2 linked regions of the Psychroserpens ponticola genome follow. The protein of the gene in region 2 interacts with the protein of the main gene of each other region in a pairwise test. Links are inferred from orthologs where the notes say so. Each region holds a gene or a part of one and is shown on either strand. Other genes may lie near its edges. The genes, in order: MUN68_RS11710 and MUN68_RS17450.

The links.
Region 1: the proteins of MUN68_RS17450 (region 2) and MUN68_RS11710 interact in binary tests that used the Escherichia coli proteins (3 or more experiments, as listed by UniProt). The link is inferred for Psychroserpens ponticola from one-to-one orthologs.

What each region holds. Positions count from the first base shown.
Region 1 is NZ_CP116221.1:2,616,910-2,620,216, forward strand. What follows is about bases 318-3,285. They hold MUN68_RS11710 (aminoacyl-histidine dipeptidase), read right to left. Parts: upstream 2,550-3,285; coding sequence 1,086-2,549; downstream 318-1,085. Other genes in these bases: MUN68_RS11705 (peptidylprolyl isomerase), read left to right, coding at 318-903; MUN68_RS11715 (DUF3810 domain-containing protein), read left to right, coding at 2,668-3,285. Outside these bases: more of MUN68_RS11705, read left to right, coding at 1-317; more of MUN68_RS11715, read left to right, coding at 3,286-3,307. UniProt on the Escherichia coli protein: Dipeptidase with broad substrate specificity. Requires dipeptide substrates with an unblocked N-terminus and the amino group in the alpha or beta position.
Region 2 is NZ_CP116221.1:3,965,603-3,968,933, reverse strand. What follows is about bases 277-3,268. They hold MUN68_RS17450 (aminopeptidase P family protein), read right to left. Parts: upstream 2,423-3,268; coding sequence 1,130-2,422; downstream 277-1,129. Other genes in these bases: MUN68_RS17445 (T9SS type A sorting domain-containing protein), read left to right, coding at 2,543-3,268; MUN68_RS17455 (alpha/beta fold hydrolase), read right to left, coding at 352-1,128; MUN68_RS17460 (hypothetical protein), read right to left, coding at 277-289. In the rest of the region: more of MUN68_RS17460, read right to left, coding at 26-276; more of MUN68_RS17445, read left to right, coding at 3,269-3,331.

The sequences.
Region 1 (3,307 bases), 1.3 Mb from region 2 along the record:
CCTGGATATCGTTTTACTGCAGACTTTAGTTCAGAGTTAAAGCATGACAAACCTGGTATTTTATCAATGGCAAATGGAGGTGGCTTTAATACTAATGGAAGTCAGTTTTTTATCACTGAAGTGCCTTATCCTAGTTTAGATGCTTTCAATCCTGATGGCACATTAAAACCATGTGACCAACCAAGAGTGAGTTGTCATTCTGTTTTTGGTGAATTAGTTAAAGGCATTGAGGTTCAAGATTCTATTTCTAATGTAAAAGTTGGAGCAGGTAATAAACCTGAAGTAGATGTTGTAATTACAAAATTAAATATCATCAGAAAAGGATCTGCTGCAAAAGCATTTAATGCCGCTAAAGTTTTTGAAGATGGTTTACCTAAAGTAGAAGCTGGTATCGAAGAAATTAAAGCAGAAGGATTAAGAAAGGCTGAACAGGAACAAAAAGAACGTGAATTAAAGATTGCTACAGCTGCCGAAGATACTAAACCACTACTTGAAGACTATAATTCTAAAAGTACAACTCTAGCTTCTGGACTTAAAAAACATATTATTAAAGAAGGTTCTGGTATAAAACCAAAAATAGGTCAATATGCTATGATTGCTTATGAAGGTTATTTTGTTGATGGTAAATTATTTGATAGTAATTTAGAAACCATTGCTGAAAAATATGGAATGTTAAATCCACAGCGTCAAGCAGCTGGAGCTTATGGCCCAACTAAAATGCAAATCACACCTGATGCACAAATGATTGCTGGATTTAAAGAAGCTATTGCATCTATGGAGATTGGTGAAAAAGCATTTTTCTATATTCCAGCACATCTTGCTTATGGCGAACGTGGTCGAGGAGGAATACCTCCAAATACTGATTTGACATTCGTATTAGAACTGACAGAAATAGCAGAATAAGCACTTGTTATAATCTTTATTGAATAGACAATAAAAATTTTAGTTAATAAAAAAAGCCTTTCATTTTGAAAGGCTTTTTTTATTTATGTCATTCAGAGTAAAACTAAGAATCATTCAAATTAGTCTTGAAATTTTTCATATACGCTCGAAATGACATACATAATTCTACTTATAACTGTTTTTTATTTCTTAGGAATGCGTTTTAGAATCTCTAAAACAAAGTTCCAATATTTTTGTGCTGAAGAAATTTGTGCGCGCTCATCAGGTGAATGTGCTCCTTTAATATTTGGCCCAAAACTAATCATATCCATATTTGGATAATTTGTTCCAAGTATACCACATTCTAATCCTGCGTGACAAGCAGCAACATGAGGTTCTTCATCATTGTTTAATTCTTTATATAAAGGCACCATCACTTTTAAGATGTCTGAATCCATATTTGGTTCCCATCCTGGATAATCACCTCCAAACTCCACTTCACAACCAGTCAATTCAAAAGTTGATCTTAAACCATTTGCCAAATCCCATTTTGAACTTTCAACAGAACTACGTGTTAAACATCCAACTTTAATGTTTCCGTCTTTAACAATAACACGAGCAATGTTATTAGATGTCTCTACCAATTCCGGAATGTCTGGACTCATTCTAAACACGCCATTTAATGCTGCATATAATGCTCTTGTTAAGCCTTCTTGAACACCTAAATCCATGATTTGTTTGGGCGTTTCCGTTTTTGAAACCTCGATTACTAAATCAGGTTCCATGGTTTTATATTCTGTTTTTATCTCGTTTGCTAAATCGTTCATTTCAGACACAAACACGTCTTCGTGCAAAGCATCGATAGCAACAATAGCATTACTTTCTCTTGGAATGGCATTACGTAAACTTCCTCCATCAATTTCAGAAATACGCAATCCAAAATTTTCAAAACCGTCAAATAAGATACGATTCATCATTTTATTTGCATTACCTAAACCTTCGTGAATTTGCATTCCTGAATGACCACCTTGTAAACCTTTAACTGTTACTTTATAACCAATTTTAAACTCTGGAGTTTCTTCTTGCTCATACGTTCTTAAAGCAGTAACATCAACACCACCTGCACAACCTACTCCTATTTCATCATCTTCTTCTGTATCTAGATTTAAAAGAATCTCACCAGAAAGCAATCCACCTTTTAAGCCCATTGCGCCAGTCATACCTGTTTCTTCATCAATCGTGAATAAGGCTTCAATAGCTGGATGCTCAATCTCTGAACTTTCTAAAATAGCCATAATCGTTGCTACACCTAAACCATTATCTGCACCTAAGGTTGTTCCTTTAGCTCTAACCCAATCACCATCAACATACATCTCAATTCCTTGTGTATCGAAATCAAAATCAGTATCGTTATTCTTTTGATGCACCATATCTAAATGGGATTGCATAACGATGGTCTTTCTATCTTCCATTCCTGAGGTTGCAGGCTTTTTAATGATGACATTTCCAACTTCATCTTCAATCGTTTCAAGACCTAAACTAGTTCCGAAGTCTTTCATGAATTGAATCACACGTTCTTCCTTCTTAGATGGTCTTGGAACTGCATTTAAATCAGCAAATTTATTCCAAAGTCCTTTAGGTTCTAATCCTCTTATTTCTGTGCTCATGTTATTCGTTTTTTAGTTTCGCAAAGGTACATCTTTTTAGTATTTTTGAGTCATGTTGAAACACAAAAAAAACCTTATTGCCTTCTCTATTGTTCCTCAGATTATCCTGCTAAAAATTTTGACGAACTATCCAACATTTGTAGAATCTATTTATAGTCATGGTATTTACATTTACATTTCTAAAGGGATGCGTTATGCGTTTGGTTGGTTGCCAATTTCGGTTGGTGATGTCTTATATACATTATTAGGTTTATATGTAATTAGATGGTTTATCGTTAACAGAAAGCGAATCATACAAGAAACGAAACAATGGTTTTTAGATGTACTTTCGGCGCTATCAATTGGATATTTTGCCTTTCATATCTTGTGGGCTTTTAACTATTATAGGTTACCACTTCATGAATCTTTAAACATTGACAACGATTATACGACTGAAGAATTAGTGAGTTTAACAGAACAATTAATAACTAAAGTTAATACCATTCATTTAAGTATTACAACACATGATTCTTTAAAAGTAGAGATGCCTTTTACAAAAGCTGAAGCCTTAAAGATGATACCTGATGGCTATGATGAACTTTCAAAAACATTTCCATATTTAGCTTATCATCCTAGGAGCATTAAAACATCTATTTATAGTTTACCATTAACCTATATGGGATTTTCGGGTTACTTAAATCCGTTTACAAATGAGGCTCAAGTAGATGGATTAATTCCTACTTACAAGTTTCCTACTACTGGAAGCCATGAAGTCGCAC
Region 2 (3,331 bases):
CCAAATATTAACGTGCGTTTTTTCCTTAATAAATCGATGAAGTGAGTGTTTTATTCTTCAAACGTATCATTCTACGTGTATAAATCTCTTCAAGAATGCTATTAATTTCTTGAAACTTAGGTGTTAATTCGGTAAGTTTTCCATTACCATTTGTTGTTAATTGACGTTTACAACACTTACATGTATATTCCTTTACATGTTTAGTTACCTTTTTAGTCATTTCATAATTGTGCCCAAAAAGGTCGCAGTAAATCCTCATCGGAGCTATAGCATTTGTAGTTTTTTTCATGTCTTAATGATTTGGGAACCACTAACATAGAAAAAAATATCAATAACAAACGATTAAGAGCTTTATTTTTCGATGAAATGCAATAATTTGTAAGTTAATTCTTTCTTATTTTCAATATGACTCATGTGACCATCTGGAAATTCAACTATTTTAGTAGTTGAATTATGAACAAGATTGATAAGAGTATTGTATTCTAAAACAGGGTCTTTACGTCCAATAATCATCATTGTATTAAAATTAGCTTTTTGAAAAATAGATTCTCTATTTAGCCTAACTTTCATACCTTCCAAAGCAGCAATAATTCCTTGAATTGGCATTTTAAGCGCCTCTTGTTTTATAAATTCTATCTCTTTAGAAAATCGCTCTCTATTATCTGATGCAAAAAGATTTGCAATCGACATGCTAATAAATGTTTTATGATTTTTCTTTACGGCTTGTATGGCTCTATCTCTATTTATTTTTCGCTCTGCATTGTCGTCTAAAGCAGAAGAGTTCATCAAACATAAGCCACTAATGAAACTTGGGTGTTTTTCGGCCAAAGCCAAAGCAACATATCCACCCATTGAATGACCAATGAGCGTGCATGTCTTAATTTTTAATTCATCAAAAACTGCTTTTACTGCATCTGCCATATCATCCATAGAATGAATATATCCAATGCAACCTGTATTTCCATGACCTAATAAATCAATACAAACCACTCTATTGGAATCGACAAAATATGGAACAAGAGATTTCCACATTGTACTATTTTCTAGAAAACCATGTAATAAAACAACAGGATTTCCTTGCCCTTCATCTGTATAAAAAACAGAGCTTCCTTTGTATTCTAAAATCATTTTATGAATTCATAATTTCCTCAATCTCTTCAGCTTCAATAGGAATATTACGCATCAAATTAAAAGGCTCTCCATTTTCTTGGATTACCAAATCATCTTCTAAACGTATTCCGAAACCTTCATCAGGAATATAGATACCTGGTTCTACAGTAAACACCATATTGGCTTGCATAGGTTCAGTTAAAATTCCGTAATCATGCGTATCTAATCCAATATTATGACTCGTACCATGCATGAAATATTTTTTGTAAGCTGGCCAATCTTTATTTTCATTTTGAACATCAGCCTTATCTAATAAGCCCAAACCTAATAATTCAGAAGTCATTAATTTCCCTACTTCAACATGATAATCTGCCCAAATTGTTCCTGGTGTAAGCATTTTTGTAGCTTCATTTTTAACGCGATTCACAGCATTATAAACTTGCTTTTGTCGCTCAGAAAACCGACCAGAAACAGGAATAGTTCTTGTCATATCACTTGAGTAGTTCGCATATTCTGCTCCAACATCCATTAAAATCAAATCACCAGCTTTACACTGTTGGTTATTCTCTATATAATGTAATACATTGGCATTATTTCCAGAAGCAATAATTGGTGTGTAAGCAAATCCTTTAGAGCGATTATTTAAAAACTCATGCATAAATTCAGCTTCAATATTGAACTCCCAAACATCAGGTCTAACAAAGTTTAATACACGACGTAATCCTTTTTCGGTAATATCACTGGCTTTTTGCATCACATCTAATTCAATAGCATTTTTTACAGAACGTAAGCGTTGTAAAATTGGATTACTCTTAGCCACAGCATGTGCTGGATATTTATCTTTAAGCCATTTTGTAAAACGATCTTCACGAGTTTCTGTTTCTACATTCGATCTGTAATGTTCATTCGTATTGATAAAAACCGTGTCACATTGTGTCATCAGCTCAAACATGATTTTCTCCATGTCTTGAAGCCAATAGACCGTTTTAATTCCACTAGTTTTAAAAGCTGCTTCTTTAGTTAATTTTTCACCTTCCCAAACTGCAATATGTTCATTCGTTTCTTTTAAAAATAAAATTTCACGATGCTTTTCATTTGGGCAATCAGGAAACATTATTAAAATGCTTTCCTCTTGATCAACACCGCTCAAATAGAAAATATCTCGATGCTGCTCAAAAGGCAATGTACTATCTGCGCTAACTGGGTAGATATCGTTAGAGTTGAAAACTGCTAAGCTGCTAGGTTTCAGTTTAGCAGCAAAATTTTTTCGATTTTTTATAAAAAGAGTTCTATCTATTAAGTGATATTTCATGGTTTATTGTTTTAATATGGTAAAGGTAAATAGTTTAAGTAAGTATCGCAACTTATCGATAAATCGCTATATTTACCGATGAAATACAATAATTAAAACATTAACCGACAACTAACCAATATGAAAAAAACTACTTTTAAAAATTTGTTTGCAGCAGTTTTAATGCTGTGTATGATTGTAAACATGTCAGCACAAGAACTCATGTTTGAAGTACCTTTAACTGAGCAAATTCAAGCATCTACACAAATAGTTGAAGGGAAAGTTGTTTCAAAAAATTCGTTTTGGGATATCAATCGCGAAAATATTTACACTTCAAATATTGTAGAAGTTTATAAAGTATTTAAAGGCGAATCTATATCAACTATTGAAATTATTACAAGAGGTGGTACCGTTGAATTAGAAGCTGAAATTGTTACTCCTAGTCTACAACTGGGTCTTTATGATATTGGAATATTCACATTACACGATAACAACACTAATATTACGAATAACTCAACTTCTACATTTCAGCCATATAGTGAAGCTCAAGGCTTTTACAAATATAATACGCTTTCTAATGTAGCAGCAAACCCTTTTAAAATAAAACAAGGCATCAACAATTTTTATAATGAAATTGAAGGCCTAACGAATAACGCGTACACTAGTATTGGAAACTTTAGCATAACTGATATCATAAGTTTAAATGAAGCAAATAGAGGGGTAATTAATATCACATCATTTGATCCAGCAATAGCTACTGCTGGAACACAAACGGTTTTAACAATTAATGGTTCTGGTTTTGGAACAACGAAACAAAACGTTGGATTTGCTAATGCAAATGATGGTGGTGCTACTTTTACTTTAGCATTAGAATCACAGATTTTAACATGGACAGATAATCAAGTGACCGTACAAATACCTTCTCAAGGT